3 regions of the Vibrio sp. THAF64 genome follow, and region 1 is predicted to be linked to each of the others. Evidence: predicted binding sites of a transcription regulator. Region 1 holds the regulator's gene; each other region holds the start of a gene.
What was found. Region 1 encodes MetJ, which represses methionine synthesis genes. Its sites were predicted from a motif close to TTAGACNTNTANANGTCTAA; they were not measured.

Region 1 (6,317 bases):
CCAGAACAGAAGTATCTGTACTGCGCAACACTGCGACCAAGCTTAATCCTGACTGAGATTCTGAAATAAACTCCACAGGAGAAGACTTAAGCTTCTGGTAGAAACCGTAGCAGTGGTTGGCATTTTTAGTTACACCTGCACCGACTGCTGCAATCAACGAATAGCCCTCTTTGAGCTTAATTTCAGCTTCTATCGCGGCGTCTTGGAGGTATTCGAGTGCGCCGCCTGCAATCTCAGCGGTATACGCTAAGCGCAGCGTTTGTTGGTCTTCCTGTGTTTCATAGGTCAGTGGCTCAAGTTGAGCGCGTTTCAGCCCTGCAAGTGTTTCTTGTTCAAGGCGACTGAAATCGTGGCCAGAGGCAAAGTTGAGTTGGATTAGCAGCACTTCTTTCAATGAAGAAATGATTTTAGCGCCGCGACCTGAGGCCAGCACGCGTTCAATGCGTGTGGAGCCATCTTCTGGCTCATAGCTGCAACGCAGGTGTAAATCCATCGCACTTTGTGCGACCGGCTGAAGGGTGCGGCTGTGCAGGACTGGTGCCGCAAGTCGGGCTAATTCGCTGGCTTCGTCTAGGCGAAGCAATGGCAAAAGACACGCATCAGAGACTAAACGCGGGTCTGCGCTGTAGACACCCGCAACGTCACTCCAGATGGTCACGCGTTTTACTTCGGCTAGCGCACCAATGACGGTGGCGGAGTAATCTGAACCATTACGACCAAGCAGAACGGTATGGCCTTGCTCATCCTGTGCCATAAATCCTGTGATCACAACACGGTGATGGGCGTGTTGAGCGAGCACTTCTTTGATCAGTGGATAGGAGGTGCCCCGGTCAACTTCAGGTTGTGTGCCTGCTTCGGCACGTAGGAAAGCTCTTGCATCCTGAGCGACAGCCTGTAGATCATTTTGATTCAGTAATGCCGCCAGCAATCGAGAAGACCAAACCTCTCCGTGACCTAAAACGGCTGCGCGCTCGGCCGTCGTTAAGGGAGCCGTTAGCTCACCCAGTGTGCTGAATTCGTCGTTGAGTGTGGCAAGAAGCTGCTGTTGGCTTTCACCTTGTAACAGGTCTTCGACCAGCTGTACCTGAAACTGACGTAATGACTGCAAAGCTTCGTGGGCGAGGCGGCCATCTTTGTTCAGTGAGTCTAAAAACTCAATCAAACGATTGGTGGTCTTGCCTGCCGCTGAGACAACAATTAAATCTTCTTGATTAGAATATTCTTTGAGAATACTAACTACGCGGCGGTAACACTCTGGATCCGCGAGGCTACTGCCGCCAAATTTATGCAATTGACGCTGCTGGCTCATGACAACGCCTCCTGAGTTTTACTGAATGCTTGATCTAGATCGGCTATCAGGTCATCAGCGTCTTCGAGGCCGACAGAAAGGCGGAGAAGCTGTTGTGAGACTCCGGCTTCTGCTAATGCGGCTTCACCCATTGCTCTATGTGTCATTGACGCTGGGTGGCAAATCAGGCTCTCCACGCCGCCAAGTGATTCGGCGAGTGAAAACAGTTCTAGCTCACCAACAAAGTGTTTGAGCTGTTCAAAGCTGCCTGCAAACTCAAAGCTGAGCATAGAGCCGAATCCAGACTGCTGCTTTTTCGCAATCTCATGGCCCGGGTGTTCAGGCAAGCTTGGGTGATAGATGTTGCCAACCAGAGACTGAGATTGCAGGTAGTTGAGAATGTGTGCTGAGCTTTCTTCATGCACTTTCATGCGCGCACCCAAGGTGCGAATACCGCGTAATGTCATGTAGCTGTCGAATGGTGTGCCGGTAGCGCCGATACAGTTACCCCACCAAGCAAGATCTTCAGCATGCTGCTCAGTTTTGGTGATTACCACGCCACCTATGACATCAGAATGACCGTTAATGTACTTGGTTGTCGAGTGAATGACGAAGTCAGCGCCGAGTTCAAGAGGCTTTTGGAACACAGGTGTCAAAAAGGTATTATCGACGCCGACCAGAGCACCAACCTGGCGGGCTTTTTCACATACTGCAGCAATGTCGACTACTCGAACCAAAGGATTAGACGGTGTTTCCAACAGAATCAGTTTAGGTTTCTTTGCTATAGCGTCGTTCAGGGCTTTTTGATCTGATTGATCGACAAACTGAACCTTGAAGTCACCTTTCTGAGCGCGGGTGTTAAATAAACGGTACGTACCGCCGTAGCAATCGTGTGGCGCGATGATCAGGTCATCTGGGCCAAGAAATGCAGAGACCCATAAGTTTAACGCTGAGGTTCCACAGTTGGTCACTACCGCACCTTTACCGGACTCCAGCTCATACAGAGCTTTTTCTAATAAGCCACGGTTTGGGTTACCCGAGCGAGTGTAGTCATATTTTGGCACTTCGCCGAAGGCGGGAAATCCGTAGTTAGTCGAGAGGTAAATAGGTGGCACAACGGCGTGATGCTGAGTGTCTGACTCGATACCAGTACGTACCGCGATTGTGGCTGGTTTACGGGCGCTCATAAGTGTTTCCTTTCGAACTGTAGTGACTTGGCTGGAGATTACACTATACCTGTTTGCCGGATGTTAGATATATGTTATTCCAATCGTATATCTCTTCACTTTACTTCTCATTTTTTAAGACGTCAACACTTCTAGACGTCTATATGTCTTTGCTTGTGGCCATAAATCCCGCTAAAATTACGCTTTCTAATTTTATACATAATGAATCATAAAGGTGCGCAATGGCAGATTGGAACGGCGAATACATTAGTCCGTATGCTGAACATGGAAAGAAAAGCGAGCAAGTAAAGAAGATCACGGTTTCTATTCCATTGAAAGTATTGAAGGTTTTAACTGATGAGCGAACGCGTCGTCAGATTAATAACCTGCGCCATGCGACGAACAGTGAGCTGCTTTGTGAAGCGTTTCTGCACGCTTATACAGGCCAGCCATTACCTACCGATGAAGATTTGCGTAAAGACCGCCCAGATGATATTCCTGCGGAAGTGAAAAAACTCATGACTGAGATGGGCATTGAATTCGAAGCGTATGATGAAGAGTAACAACTGGCAGCGCGCCTGGTTTTTATTTTGCTGAAAACTAAAAAACCGCTGAATGTTCAGCGGTTTTTTAGTTGCCGAGAGGAACGCTTACGCTTCCATGTAATTCTCTGGCATTTCAATGCGAGCCACACCTGACTCTACTGCTGCTAGAGCAACTGCTTTTGCAACACGTGGCAATAGGCGAGAGTCCATCGGTTTAGGAATGATGTAACCAGGACCAAATTCCAGCTTATCCACGCCAGCGGCTTTCAATACTTCCGCTGGAACTTCTTCTTTCGCCAGTTCACGAATGGCATCTACCGCAGCGAGTTTCATTTCATCGTTGATTTCGCTAGCACGAACGTCAAGAGCACCACGGAAGATGAATGGGAAACACAGTACGTTGTTTACTTGGTTCGGGTAGTCGCTGCGACCTGTACCCATGATTAAATCATCACGAACTTCATGTGCCAACTCTGGTTTGATTTCCGGATCTGGGTTTGAACACGCGAAGACAACAGGTTTGTCAGCCATCAGTTTGAGTGCTTCAGGCGCAAGCAAGTTCGGACCAGATACGCCCAAGAACAGGTCTGCACCTTCGATAACGTCTTCCAGCGTACGCTTGTCAGTGTTATTCGCAAATAGTTGCTTGTATTCGTTGAGATCATCACGGCGAGTGTGGATAACGCCTTTGCGGTCAAGCATGTAGATCTTTTCACGCATTGCACCACACTTGATCAGTAGCTCCATACAAGCTACTGCGGCAGCGCCTGCGCCAAGACATACAATCGTAGCGTCTTCTAGCTTTTTGCCTTGCAGTTCAATCGCGTTAAGCATGCCTGCTGCGGTTACGATTGCTGTGCCGTGTTGGTCATCGTGAAAAACCGGCACATCACAGCGCTCAATCAACTGCTTTTCAATTTCAAAACAATCTGGCGCTTTGATGTCTTCAAGGTTGATACCGCCAAACGTATCGGCAATGTTAGCGACCGTGTCGACAAATTCTTCGATTGTGCGGTGTTTGACTTCAATGTCGATAGAGTCCAAACCTGCAAAGCGTTTGAACAAAAGAGCTTTACCTTCCATGACTGGCTTTGATGCCAGTGGACCTAAGTTACCAAGACCAAGAATTGCTGTTCCGTTAGAGATAACCGCTACCATGTTACCTTTAGAGGTGTATTTGTAGACATTATCTGCATTCTGTGCAATTTCACGTACAGGCTCAGCCACGCCTGGGCTGTACGCTAACGCCAGATCACCTGCCGTTTCGGCTGGTGTTGTCAGCTCAACCGAAATTTTACCTGCTGTTGGGTAAGCATGGTAATCCAGCGCTTGCTGACGGAATTGTTCTTCAGGGGATAGTTCTTGGCGATTGTCATCGGACATAGGTGTAGGTACTCGTTAATAATAATTAGGATAGGGGGTAATCCATTCTAGAGTAACTAAGTCAAGCTGCCTAGGTCAGAATGCGAGCTAAAGCAATAAAATGTGCTAAATGACTGGAGATAAGACCAGATGGGTAGAGATATGGCTAGCGAATATCAAACAGTGGAAGATATTACTCTGAATGAATAGCTGAAGAAGCAGATAACAAAAAAGGACGCCGTAGCGTCCTTTTCTCTTCATCTAAAAAGAAATTACTTCTTAGAAGAAAGAGCACCGAAACGCTTGTTGAAGCGATCTACACGGCCGCCAGTATCAACGATACGCTGCTTACCAGTGTAGAATGGGTGACATTTGTCACATACGTCTAGGTGGATTGACTCTTTAGTTAGAGTTGAGTTGAACTCGAAAGAGTTACCGCAAGAACAAGTTGCTTTAACTGCTTTGTACTCTGGGTGGATACCAGCTTTCATGGGAGAACCTCTAAAATAGGCCGTGTCGCTATCCGATTCTATGCCGGACACCACACGTAGTTAATAAAATTTCCTTTGGATACCGCTGTTCAAAAACAAGCCATATCACTAAGGCGCGATATAGTAATGAATACGGCCTCAGGGATCAACCGATTTACCAATAAAGTTGCTACTTTTTTAGCCGCTGATGTGTATCCATGCTAGAAATCGGCTTAGTGATGCTGTTGCTTCCCCGCTTAGCGCTTTTCCCTTAGACTAATTGCGTTCCTTTCATTTTGTTTTAAGCCTATATGCGACCGACGATTGCCCGAGTGGCCTTACCTGTACCGCTCGACAAACAGTTTGACTATCAGATTCCTGCTCACCTGTTTCCTATTATTGGTGGGCGCGTGTCTGTCCCCTTTGGTCGTCAGACGCTGGTCGGTGTGGTTACGGCGCTGGTGAATCAGTCTGAGTTCAGTTTTGACAAGCTCAAACCGTTAAAACAAGTGTTGGATTCTCAGCCTGTTTGGCCAGATAGCCTCTACGAGTTACTGCAATGGTGCAGTCAGTTTTACCAGTATCCTCTTGGAGACACCTTGCTCAATGCGATGCCAAGTGCACTTCGTAAAGGCAAAGAAGCCGATTTTGCAACGCTGGTGGAATGGCAGTTGACTGCAGCTGGGCGTAATCAGCTGATGTTAGGTTTTGGCCGAGCCGTCAAGCAAGCCAAAGTCATGCATATGCTTGAAAGTGGTTCAGTACCACACCAGCACTTCATTGATGAAGAAATCAGCTCTAGTGTTCTCAAAACCTTGCAAGAGAAAGGCTGGATTGAGTCGATAGAGTGCAAACCGGAGATGCGCGATTGGAGTCGGCAGGTTGAAGCGGATGTGGATAAGCCAAAGCTTAATGAAGAGCAGGCTGTCGCTATTGCGACCGTTAATAGCTTTGATGGCTTTGGTTGTTTCTTACTGGAAGGAGTGACCGGTTCAGGTAAGACGGAAGTTTATCTTAACCTTATCAAGCCAGTGTTGGAGAAAGGGCGGCAAGCTCTCGTTTTAGTACCGGAAATTGGTCTGACGCCACAAACCATTAACCGTTTTCGCCACAGGTTTGATGTGCCAGTCGAAGTGATTCATTCTGGGCTTAACGACAGCGAAAGATTGAACGCTTGGTTAAGTGCCCGAGATAAAGCCGCTGGCATCGTCATTGGCACACGCTCAGCACTACTGACGCCTTTTGCTGATCTCGGCATCATCATTGTTGATGAAGAACACGATGCTTCTTATAAGCAGCAAGACAGCCTTCGCTATCATGCGCGCGATGTTGCTGTGATGCGAGCCAACAAAGAACAAATTCCAATTGTACTAGGCTCTGCGACACCGGCATTGGAAACTCTGCATAATGCTTTATCGGGCAAGTACCACCATCTGACACTAACCGAACGCGCCGGTAATGCTGTACCGACGTCAAACAAGGTGCT
Region 2 (6,317 bases), 660 kb from region 1:
CATACCGATGATACGGCCGTCGAAACCAACGTACTTGTACCAGAAGTCAGCAATACCTGCTTCTACCGCGATACGAGCTGTCACGTCAGATGGCAGAACCGCTTCACGGTAAGCTGCATCTTGCTTGTCGAATGCGTCCGTTGATGGCATTGAAACAACGCGTACTTGCTTGCCTTCAGCAGTCAGTTCAGCCGCTGCGTTCACTGCTAGCTCAACTTCAGAGCCTGTTGCGATAAGGATTAGCTCTGGCTTGCCTGCGCAATCTTTCAGGATGTAACCACCCTTAGCAATGTTCGCCACTTGCTCAGCGTCACGCTCTTGCTGTGCAAGGTTTTGACGAGAGAAGATAAGTGAAGTTGGTGCATCTTTACGTTCGATAGCCAGTTTCCAAGCCACTGCTGATTCCACTTGGTCACATGGGCGCCATGTGCTCATGTTTGGCGTCAGGCGTAGAGAAGCCATTTGCTCAACCGGTTGGTGAGTTGGGCCGTCTTCGCCAAGGCCGATAGAGTCGTGCGTGTAAACCTGAATGTTCTGCACTTTCATCAGAGCCGCCATACGCATAGCGTTACGCGCGTACTCCATGAACATTAGGAAAGTTGCACCGTATGGTACGAAACCACCGTGTAGTGCGATACCGTTCATGATAGCCGTCATACCGAACTCACGAACACCGTAGTGGATGTAGTTACCTGACGCATCTTCAGCTGAAATAGACTTAGAACCAGACCACATAGTTAGGTTAGAAGGGGCAAGGTCAGCAGAGCCACCTAGGAATTCAGGTAGCATTTGACCAAACGCTTCAAGTGCGTTTTGAGACGCTTTACGTGATGCGATGTTTGCAGGGTTTGCTTGAAGGTCAGCAATGATTTGTGTTGCTTTCTCTTCCCACTCAGCTGGCAATTCACCGTTTAGACGACGCTTAAGCTCTGCGGCTTCTGCAGGGTAAGCTGCAGCGTATGCGTCAAACTTCGCATTCCACGCTGCTTCTTTCGCTGCGCCTGCTTCTTTTGCATCCCACTCAGCGTAAACGTCAGCTGGGATTTCAAAAGGACCGTGTTCCCAACCTAGCGCTTTACGAGTTGCTGCAATTTCGTCAGCGCCTAGTGGAGCACCGTGACAGTCGTGTGAACCAGATTTATTTGGAGAACCAAAACCGATGATGGTCTTAGTACAGATTAGCGTAGGACGTGAGTCCGCTTTCGCAGCGATAATCGCTGCATTGATCGCTTCTGGATCGTGACCGTCTACTGCTGGAATTACGTGCCAGCCGTACGCTTCGAAACGCTTAGGTGTATCGTCAGAGAACCAACCTTCCACTTCACCATCAATAGAAATACCGTTGTCATCCCAGAAAGCGATTAGTTTACCAAGGCCTAGCGTACCTGCTAGAGAACAGGCTTCGTGAGAGATACCTTCCATCAGACAGCCGTCACCCATGAATGCATAAGTGAAGTGGTCAACGATGTCGTGGCCTTCTTTGTTGAATTGTGCTGCTAGAGTTTTCTCAGCCAGCGCCATACCTACCGCGTTAGTGATACCTTGACCTAGTGGGCCAGTCGTCGTTTCGATACCCGGTGCGTAACCGTACTCTGGGTGACCTGGTGTCTTAGAGTGCAGTTGACGGAAGTTTTTCAGGTCATCAATAGACAGCTCGTAACCCGCAAGGTGAAGCAGAGAGTAAATCAGCATTGAGCCGTGGCCATTTGATAGCACGAAACGGTCGCGGTCAGCCCATTCTGGGTTTGCTGGATTGTGGTTTAGGTGAGAGCGCCAAAGAACTTCAGCGATGTCAGCCATACCCATAGGTGCGCCTGGATGACCAGAGTTGGCTTGTTGTACGCCGTCCATGCTAAGGGCACGGATAGCATTAGCTAGATGTTTGCGGGAAGACATGTCTGCTCCTGAGTGCGTTAAGCGAAAACTAATTTTGATGGGCGATTATTCTCTCAAAGGCGCCTAAGCTGTGCAAACGTTTTACAGTCTGAATACAGGGGATTCTCGCTTATTTTCTGCCATTTCTATCCAAGTTAGTAATATTTAACTCTTTAGAAGCAAACGTTTGGATATGTATTAAATTAAAAAAGAGCTTGTAATTCGAGCTATGAAAATTAGAATAGACGTCTAGATGTAGAAACACCTACAGATATCAGTATTATTTCTTAGTGTTCCGCCGTTAATAATGGAGCACTTCCTTGAATTAAAAGTGGAGCTCTCATGGCTAAACACCTGTTTACTTCTGAGTCGGTATCAGAAGGTCATCCAGATAAAATCGCAGACCAAATTTCTGATGCAGTTCTAGACGCAATCATCGAGCAAGATCCAAAAGCGCGTGTTGCGTGTGAAACGTACGTAAAAACTGGCATGGTGATGGTTGGTGGTGAAATCACTACATCAGCATGGGTAGATATCGAAGAGTTAACTCGCCAAACCGTTCGTGATATCGGTTACGTTCACTCTGACATGGGTTTTGATGCCGATTCTTGTGCGGTACTGAACACCATTGGTAAACAGTCTCCAGATATCAACCAAGGCGTTGATAAAGCGGATCCAAAAGAGCAAGGTGCTGGTGACCAAGGCATCATGTTCGGCTACGCGACTAACGAGACAGACGTACTAATGCCAGCTCCAATTACGTATTCTCACCTACTTGTTCAAAAACAAGCAGAAGTACGTAAAAACGGCACACTACCTTGGCTACGTCCTGATGCAAAATCACAGGTAACGTTCCAGTACGACCAAGGAAAAATCGTTGGTATCGACGCTGTCGTTCTTTCGACTCAGCATTGTGACTCAATCTCTACGCCAGACCTACGCGAAGCGGTTATGGAAGAGATCATCAAGCCAGTTCTACCATCAGAGTGGCTAAACAAAGACACTAACTTCTTCATCAACCCAACTGGCCGTTTTGTTATCGGTGGCCCAATGGGTGACTGTGGTCTGACAGGTCGTAAGATCATCGTTGATACATACGGTGGTGCTGCTCGTCACGGTGGTGGTGCATTCTCAGGTAAAGATCCTTCAAAAGTTGACCGCTCTGCTGCTTACGCTGCACGTTACGTTGCGAAAAACATCGTTGCGGCTGGCCTTGCTGACCGTTGTGAGATTCAGCTTTCTTACGCAATCGGTGTTGCAGATCCAACATCTATCATGGTGGAAACATTTGGTACTGAAAAAGTATCTCAAGACATCATTGTTGAAGCGGTACGCCAACACTTCGATCTACGTCCATACGGCCTACAAGAAATGTTGAACCTACTTCAGCCAATCTACAAGAAAACAGCAGCATACGGCCACTTCGGTCGTGAAGAATTCCCATGGGAAGCGACTGATAAAGCTGCACTTCTGCGCGACTTCGCTGGTCTTAAGTAATTTAAATTACCGCACTAATTTGCTATTCAAGGGCTTCTGGGTAACCAGAAGCCCTTTGTTTTTGTGCGCAAAAATCAAACAACAAATTTGTATTTTTTTGTCATGGGGTCAATAGTTAACAATATGTTAAAAGGATAATTCTTCGCCAAAAATTGCTTTTTAACAGACCAAGTCAGATGCGCAGCTTATTAGGGCAGTCGCAAAGCCGGGCATCGAGTTCCAAGACGCCACCCATGAATCTATGGGTGACTTATTACAGAGTCGATCAAGGAGGATGTATGCCTCGTACGGTGAATCCACAAGACTTCAACGACAAACGAAAGGAAGTCCCAGATAACGAATACGCACGTACTATACCGTGCAATCATGTCAGCTTATCCGCGCCGTTTCATTGGCTGTCACTCGGCTTGCACGACTTTGTGCGTATGCCGTTGATCAGTGCCTTTTACGGTTTGTGTTTCATGGCGGCAGCTATTGGTATTGTGCTGCTAGTTCAATGGCAAGGCACACACTTAGTCGTCATGCCAAGTTTAGTCGTCTATATGCTAATTGGTCCCTTCTTAGCGCTAGGGCTTTATGATGCCAGTTGGGAGCGGGAAAAGGGCCATCACGCCAGCTTACTTCACTCAATGAAAGCCATTGGGCGTAACTCTTCATCACAATGGGCGTTTGCTGTCATGCTCGCCGTGTGTATGATTTTCTGGATGCGTATCGCTGCGTTACTTCATGCGTTATACCCTTCGGTTCAGGGCGCCCCAATAACAGATTTCCTTCCATTCCTTGTTATCGGCTCTTTGGTCGGCATGGTACTGGCTGCAATTGTGTTTAGTATTTCTGCTTTCTCCATCCCACTTATGATGGAGCGACGCGTTGATATGATGACCGCTGTGTTTACCAGCTTTAACGCCGTCAAATCAAATATTCCAGCGATGATAGTATGGGCAGCCGTGATCTGTGGCGGTATCTTAATTGGCTTTGCGACTTACGGAATCGGCATGTTGTTTACTATGCCAATTCTTGGCTACGGTACTTGGCACGCTTATCATGAAACCATCAAGAAAAAGCACCATTAGCACCAACGTCTAATCCGGTATATGATTCGCCCCTTGTCTAAGGGGCGAATTTTTTGGAGATGAATTTGGATACAGAGCTTAGCTATCGCGCACAACAAGTGGTCGCTCGCTATATCGTAACGGCTCAACATGCTTTTCAGCGCTCATTTTCTTTCCCTTCTATCAGCTACAAACTGAGAGGTAAAGCGGCGGGCAAAGCCTACCTCCAACTCAATGAGATTCGCCTCAATCCCGTTTTATTTACCGAAAATCAGCAAGCGTTTTTCGATGAAGTCATCCCGCATGAAATCGCACATTTGATCACTTATCAGGTCTATGGTCGAGTCAGACCTCACGGTAAAGAATGGCAATCGATCATGGAAAGCGTATTTGGCGTCCCTGCTCGTACTACGCACAGTTTTGAAATTACTTCCGTACAAGGGAAAACCTTCGAGTACCGCTGTGGGTGCCAGCTCTACCCACTGACTATCAGACGTCACAATAAAGTCCTGCGTCATCAAAGCAGCTACCGATGCCAGAGCTGTCAGCAAACCCTTGTGTTTACGGGTAAGCAGCTCTCATAACTCAGTGAGCCATTAATAAGTTTCACTGACAAATGCATGCTAGACTGCGATAAGTCATACTTTTCTAATACTTATCGACATGAAACTTCGTGCATTTTTTGTTTACTTCACTGTACTTATTAGTTCATTTCAGGTGCTCTCTGCGCCTCCCTCTTCATTTTCGAAAGCCAAGAAAGAAGCACTAAAGATATATTCCGATCACCCCACCAGCTTTTACTGTGGATGTGATATCACCTGGCAGGGAAAGAAAGGTATTCCCGATTTAAAGTCATGTGGTTACGCCGTGAGAAAACAGCAAAAACGTGCTTCAAGAATCGAATGGGAGCATGTTGTTCCCGCTTGGCAGTTTGGCCACCAACGACAATGTTGGCAGTCTGGAGGACGAAAAAACTGCACCAAAAATGACACCGTATTTCGTTCAATGGAAGCCGATCTACATAACCTCACCCCCGCTATCGGTGAAGTAAACGGCGATCGCTCGAATTACAACTTCAGCCAGTGGAATGGGATGGATGGCGTGACGTATGGCCAATGCGAAATGCAGGTCAACTTTAAGCAACGGAGAGTCATGCCACCAGACCGCGCCAGAGGTTCCATTGCCCGAACCTATCTGTACATGAGTCAGGAATATGGATTCAAGCTATCGAAGCAACAAAGCCAACTCATGACAGCTTGGAATAAACTCTATCCTGTCGACACATGGGAATGTGAACGTGAGCGTCGAATCTTCAAGATTCAGGGCAATCATAACCCTTTCGTTTTCAAGGCATGTCAGGCTCTGTAATTGCCCCTTATGAATTGTAGCGATATGTACAGCCTGCCCCTTGTTTTTTAGGCATAAAGCATCCATGTTAGGAGTTCATTCTCAATTATCTGGCCGGATACAAAGCTGATGCGAATTCCTCGAATTTATCACCCTGAACCTATAACCCAACTTGGCAGTTTAGCGCTTAGCGAAGATGCAGCCGGCCATGTAGGAAGAGTCTTGCGGATGAAGGTTGGACAAGAAGTGTTGCTTTTTGATGGCTATGGGGCCGAGTTTCCAGCCGTAATTGAAGAAGTCAGCAAAAAGTCCGTCACGGTGAATATCACTGAACGTGTTGAACGCAGCAGCGAGTCACCACTGGACCTGCATTTAGGTCAGGTCATTTCTCGCGGGGAAAAGATGGAGTTCACCATTCAGAAGTCCGTAGAGCTGGGCGTTAATACCATTACCCCACTGATTTCTGAGCGTTGTGGCGTCAAGCTAGATCAAAAACGTTTTGAGAAAAAGCTCGCCCAATGGCAGAAAGTTGCCATCAGCGCTTGC
Region 3 (6,317 bases), 1.1 Mb from region 1:
CAGCAGAGCGCAAAGGTGGCGAAGACCAGCTGGAAGCCTTGCTTTCAACCCCACTGAGCAAAGAAGAAATTGCGGCCATTCCCAACGATCGCTGGCTATCTGCATTCAGTATGAAGGTATTTCAAAGTGGCATTTCATGGAGTGTGGTTCGAAACAAGTGGCCTAACTTTGAAGAGGTCTTCTTCGGTTTTAAGATCGAACCACTATTGATGTTGTCTGATGAGCAATGGGATAACAAAGCCGCGGATGAACGCATTATCCGTCATCACGCTAAAGTGAAGTCCATACACGCTAACGCACAAATGATTCATGAAGCGTCTCTGGAACATGGCTCTTTCGGCAAAATGATCGCCGAATGGCCAAGCGAAACTATTACTGAATTGTGGAGTTTCCTAAAGAAGAAAGGGAATCGACTTGGAGGTAACACCGGCCCATATAGCCTTCGCCAAATGGGTGTCGACACTTTCATTATGTCTGGAGATGTCGAAGCCTACCTAAGAAACTGCAAAATTATTGAAGGTGGCAGAGACACCAAACGCTCTCTGGATTCTGCCAATAAGGCGTTCGCCGAATGGCAACAACAAAGTGGGCGCAGCCTGACCCAAATCAGCCAGACGATTGCCTTTAGTTCAGGGGATAATCGCGTATAGCCTAAACTAGATTGTTCAGAACCTTCTCGCATAGTTGCTTAAGCGTCACCAGTTCATCGACCTCAAGATCAATTTTGCATCGCATCGCGTTAGGCACTGATTTCGCCGAATCCTTGAGCGCCTGACCAGCATTGGTCAGGTTAAGTACTCTTACACGCTCATCCTCTTGGCTTCTGCCTCTGGCAACAAACCCTTTCACTTCCAGCCTTTTCAGCAATGGGGTCAATGTGCCTGAATCAAGATGGAGCCTTGTTCCCAAATCTTTTACGCTGGCGCCATCTTTTTCCCAAAGCAACATCATCACCAAATATTGAGAGTAGGTAAGATCCAGCTGTTCAAGCATAGGTCGGTAAGCGCGAATTACTGCATTTGCCGCACTGTAAAGCGGGAAACAAACCTGATTATCCAGCAATAGCTTCTCTTCATCCGTCATGTTTTCTACATTTTGACACTTACTCATTCGACACCTATCAAATAAAAACATTTAAATTGCGCACAATATAGTTGCATTCCAGATAATTTTCGATCTAATATTGCAGGCAATTAAATTGCACACAACTCAAATAAAAGGAAGATGACATGACAACTCTATACAAAACTTCAGCTAAAGCGCTTGCAGGTCGTAATGGTCAAGTGAAAACTGACGATGGTTTACTTGATCTAGAACTTGCTTACCCTAAAGAAATGGGTGGCAGTGGCGCAGCGACCAACCCAGAGCAACTATTTGCGGCTGGTTACTCTGCCTGTTTTTCTAATGCCATTTTGCACGTTGCTCGAGAAGCGAAAGTGGCGATCAGTCAAGCACCAGTCACTGCAGAAGTCGGGATTGGCCCAAATGATAATGGCGGATTTGCGCTGACTATTAGCCTCGCTGCAGAAGTGGATTTACCTCAGGAACAGGCTCTAGAATTGACTCGCGTTGCCCATCAGGTGTGCCCTTACTCTAACGCTGTTCGCGGTAATATTGATGTTCAAGTAACTGTGAATGGCGAATCTCTCTAACTCTATCCAAACACAAAAATGCCGATCGATAGATCGGCATTTTCACATCAACGGTGTCCCTTCGTTACGCAAACTCTTTACGCAGTTTTTTCGCCGCCGACACCATATTAGCTAGCGACGCTTCTGTTTCAGCCCAGTTTCGTGTTTTCAAGCCACAATCTGGATTCACCCATAACCTTTTCGCTGGGATCTTCTCAGCCGCTTTGTTGATCAATCCTTCAATCCACTCCTCACTCGGGATGTTAGGCGAGTGAATATCGTAGACACCTGGGCCAATCTCATTCGGGTAATTAAACTCTTCGAACGCTTTAAGGAGCTCCATGTTTGAGCGCGATGTTTCAATCGTAATCACATCTGCATCCAGTGCTGCGACTGAGTCGATGATCTCGTTAAACTCTGAGTAACACATGTGCGTATGTATCTGAGTTTCTGGTTTTGCACTAGCTGCGGAAATTTTGAAAGCATCCACCGCCCATTCTAAATACTCTGTATGGTCACGTTTTTTAAGTGGCAAACCTTCACGAATCGCCGGCTCATCAATCTGGATGATATTGATGCCCGCATCCTGCAGATCAGACACTTCATCACGCAATGCAAGCGCTAGTTGATTGGTGATCTCCTTGCGACTGATGTCCTCACGAGGAAACGTCCAGCAAAGGATGGTTACAGGCCCAGTTAACATACCTTTCATTTGTTTGGACGTCAGCGATTGTGCATAGGTCGACCACTCAACGGTAATAGGCTTCTCACGTTCAATGTCTGCAACGACAATCGCAGGCTTCACACAGCGAGACCCGTAACTCTGAACCCAGCCAAACTTTGTTGTTTGAAAACCGGCCAAGTTCTCTGCAAAGTACTCAACCATATCATTTCGCTCAGCTTCACCATGAACCAGCACGTCGAGATCCAATGCTTCCTGTCGCTTCACGGCGTCTTCGATATGCCCTTTTAGGGCTGCTACATATTCAGAGTCAGACATTTGACCAGTACGGTAAGCACTTCTCTGAACTCGTATTTCGTGAGTTTGAGGAAATGAGCCAATAGTCGTTGTTGGGAAAAGCGGTAAACCTAGCACAGCACTTTGATACTCTGCGCGTTCCTCATAGGGTGCGCTGCGCTCTGCCAGCGATTTGGTGATTTGATTTAATCGCTCCTGCACCTGAGGTTTGTTAACGTGTGTTGCTGTTTTTCGAGCCTCAATTGGAGCACTATAGACAACACATTCTTGAATGGCTTGCTGGTTGCCGTCCAGTGCTTTGCCTAACAAAGCAACTTCATGCACCTTCTGTTTGGCAAAGGCGAACCAACTGCGAACTTCTTCCGACAACGCAGGTTCAAGCTCTAAATCAACTGGGCTATGCAGTAATGAACATGAACTCGCGACCCATAACCTATCACCTAATTGCTGCTTAACAGGCTGCAAAAGCTCAAGCTGTGTGCTGAGATCAGCGCGCCAAACGTTGCGTCCATTAACCACGCCTGCGGACAGTATCCACTCTTTGGGCAAACGAGATACTACGGTGCTCAGTTGCTGAGGTGCGGCTGCTAGGTCAATATGCAAACCATCAACATCGAGTTCAACAATCTTATCTAATGTGTCATCAACGGAATCAAAATATGTTGTCAGCAGCACTTTTATGTCGCTGCGAATCACCTGATACGCGAGTTTGAATGAAGTTAACCAAGGTTTTTCGAGTTCTAGCGACAATACGGGTTCATCTATCTGTACCCATTCGACCCCTTGCTTAGACAGCTTTGACAAGATGTTCTGATAAGCCGTAAGAAGACGCGGTAACAAGGTTAGGCGGTCGAACCCTTCATTCACCTCTTTGCCAAGATAAAGATAGCTGATCGGCCCCAGTAGAACAGGTTTCACGTTGTGACCAGCTTTCGTTGCTTCACTCACCTCTTCAAACAGTTGCGGCCAACTGACGTCAAAACTATCGTCTTCACTGAACTCTGGCACAATATAATGGTAATTGGTGTTAAACCATTTGGTCATGTCTGATGCCGCAGAGCCATTACAATCGCAATTCACCTGCGACTGCCCACGCCCCACTTTAAACAAAGTATCCAGATCCGGGAAGCCATCACGATGGCGTTTAGGCACATGGCCCAACAATAAAGTCGTGGTAAGTACATGGTCATACCAAGCAAAATCACCGGCAGTAACGAAACTCAGATCTGCATCAGATTGCGTCTGCCAGTTCTTGTTACGTAGCTCGGCGCCAACGGCCTTTAACTCAGCCTGTTCAATTTCACCACGCCAGTATTTCTCCAACGCAAACTTAAGTTCACGCTTTTCACCAATTCTTGGGTATCCCAAAATGTGAGTTGTTGTCATAGCCCTAATCCTTCTGGTTTGTAATCGTAGATGTATGTTCTGTTCAGACGGCATAGAAGGCGTCTGGATGGCTAAACTATCTCGCCAACCTAGTGGCGGAACAAGTTCCAATTATTCAACCTGTTTATTAGATTATTTCATGTTACTTATGCCTTACATGTGAAATCTCCATATTCAAAGTCATATGACTTTTTAGACGTCTAGATGTTTACACTCCTAAAAAATGCAGGTAAGTTAGTTATATTCATCATCAGTGATTACGGTTGAAGGGATTTCATGATTGAGCTTAAGCATCTGAAAACATTAGCAACGTTGCGAGATACGGGGTCGTTAACCGCCACCGCAACGACGTTACATCTCACTCAGTCAGCCTTGTCTCATCAAATAAAAGATCTCGAAGCCAGAATTGGCGGTCAGTTATTTCTGCGAAAAACACGCCCGGTAAGGTTTACATCTGAAGGCGAGATTCTTCTGAATTTGGCGGATCAAGTGCTGCCACGATTAGCCCGAGCAGAGAATGAACTTGCCAGCCTGAAAGAAGACGTCAATGGACGCCTGCACATGGCAATTGAATGTCACTCTTGCTTCCAATGGTTAATGCCAGCTTTGAGGGAGTACCAAGTTGCTTGGCCAAGCGTGACTCTGGACTTCTCATCGGGATTTGGTTTCGAGCCTCTGCCTGCGTTGATGAGTGGCGAGTTGGATTTAGTCATTACCTCGGATATCCAGCCTAGGTCAGAAGTCCATTATGAACCCTTGTTTGATTTTGAAATGCGCCTTGTCACCGCGACCAATCACCCGCTTGCGGCAAACACATCTGTCGAACCAAGTGATTTGGAAAACGAAACCATGTTGTCTTATCCGGTACAAAAAAACCGACTGGATGTGGTGAAACATTTTCTCCACCCAGCAGGCATTGAACCAGCAAAATGGAAACAGGCTGATAACACTCTGATGTTAGTCCAAATGGTCTCAGCAAGCTTGGGAGTCGCCGCGTTACCAAACTGGGCCATCAGCGAATTCTCTCGTCAGGGGTTGATAACCAGTATTTCGCTTGGTGATGGTTTATGGCGACGCCTTTTCGCCGCGACTCGCAATTCAGACAAAGATAAACGTTACCTTCAGGCGTTTTTTAATACTGCAAGACAGCAATCGAAGAGTCATTTGGAAGGGATAAAAACGGTATAAAAAAGGAGGCAATCAGCCTCCTTTTTAAGTGTTATCTGTCATAAGATTTGAACTGATTGGTGAGAGGATCATACTGATAGCCGAGGACATCGAGCTTACCAATCACAGTTTCGACATCCATTTCATACATGGTCACAAGCTCTTCAAAGCTGTTACATTCGAGTCTCAGCTTTTCATTAACGATACCAAGCAAGATGATGCTATCTAACCTTCCAACGTTACTCAGATCCATAGCCACACTCCTGTGCTGATCGCCTATCTCAAGCGTAGCTTCAAATCCTCAAATTTAAAGTGAGCCGCTTCTAAAGAACGAACAAGCCTTGATTAAACGTCGTGGCCGAAACCAACGTCAACAATGCTACTGCCAACTGAATTTTGTTGACGGTTTTCGACACAATGATGTGCCAGCACCAGGTGAGGACGGACGTAATAAGAAGAGCAAAACCTATCAACAAAGGCTGAGTCGCCTGAGTAAGGACAGCTTCTTCTAGACCAAAAGCTTTTAAAAGAATTGCTAGGCTCATCAGCATTGCCGAGATAACACCCGTTACTGGTAAAATACGATGAAAAGCCTGAAGCCTAGTGCGGGCTACAGTAAGAAGTAAGTGAGCAAACAGAGCGCCTAGAAGAATGATCTGAACGAATACGTTTAGGCCAGCCGCTAAATCAGGTTGCTCACCAATACCAATCGCGACATACGCCAGCGCCAGGCCATTGGCAAGATACATCACCCACAATGGGCCTTGTACCCGAGTTTTTTTGGTCTGAACCTGCGAGTAAAAGTAAGCAATCGCAAACACCACCATCATGGCTTCGATTTTCAACGACGCGACGGCTAGCCACATAATGGCGAGAACAGGGAGAACTTTATGAATACGACCTCGCTGGCCTGGGCAAATATCTCCTTTGACTAAAATAAGCGTCAAAATTAACTGAGCGCCTAAAAGCATAGGAGGAAACACTGCTAACAATTGTTGAACCATGATGTGAGCTATTACTATTGTTTTTAATGGAAGCGGATAATAGCAGACTTGCTTAGATAAGTGCCACCAGCGTTACCTTACCCCTATCGATACAATGAGTAATCGCTGAAGTACAAATGGTATTTGTCCAACGTTATAGCTACAAAGCAT

Region 2: the regulator MetJ is predicted to act here: its motif matches at 2,117-2,136, upstream of metK (methionine adenosyltransferase).
Region 3: the regulator MetJ is predicted to act here: its motif matches at 4,189-4,208, upstream of metE (5-methyltetrahydropteroyltriglutamate--homocysteine S-methyltransferase).

Annotation. Positions count from the first base shown of each region.
Region 1 is NZ_CP045355.1:211,843-218,159, forward strand. Features, by position in the region: gene FIU99_RS00930 (bifunctional aspartate kinase/homoserine dehydrogenase II) at 1-1,309, opposite strand, end outside; gene FIU99_RS00935 (O-succinylhomoserine (thiol)-lyase) at 1,306-2,475, opposite strand; gene metJ (met regulon transcriptional regulator MetJ) at 2,697-3,017, shown strand; gene FIU99_RS00945 (malic enzyme-like NAD(P)-binding protein) at 3,105-4,382, opposite strand; gene rpmE (50S ribosomal protein L31) at 4,634-4,852, opposite strand; gene priA (primosomal protein N') at 5,143-6,317, shown strand, end outside.
Region 2 is NZ_CP045355.1:3,088,311-3,094,627, forward strand. Features, by position in the region: gene tkt (transketolase) at 1-1,896, opposite strand, end outside; gene metK (methionine adenosyltransferase) at 2,218-3,372, shown strand; gene FIU99_RS14295 (DUF2189 domain-containing protein) at 3,651-4,445, shown strand; gene FIU99_RS14300 (SprT family zinc-dependent metalloprotease) at 4,511-5,008, shown strand; gene endA (deoxyribonuclease I) at 5,088-5,792, shown strand; gene rsmE (16S rRNA (uracil(1498)-N(3))-methyltransferase) at 5,901-6,317, shown strand, end outside.
Region 3 is NZ_CP045355.1:1,355,713-1,362,029, reverse strand. Features, by position in the region: gene FIU99_RS06175 (DNA-3-methyladenine glycosylase I) at 1-650, shown strand, start outside; gene FIU99_RS06170 (MarR family winged helix-turn-helix transcriptional regulator) at 652-1,110, opposite strand; gene FIU99_RS06165 (organic hydroperoxide resistance protein) at 1,230-1,652, shown strand; gene metE (5-methyltetrahydropteroyltriglutamate--homocysteine S-methyltransferase) at 1,717-3,996, opposite strand; gene metR (HTH-type transcriptional regulator MetR) at 4,273-5,184, shown strand; gene FIU99_RS06150 (DUF4250 domain-containing protein) at 5,216-5,416, opposite strand; gene FIU99_RS06145 (hypothetical protein) at 5,487-6,167, opposite strand; gene FIU99_RS06140 (EAL domain-containing protein) at 6,307-6,317, opposite strand, start outside.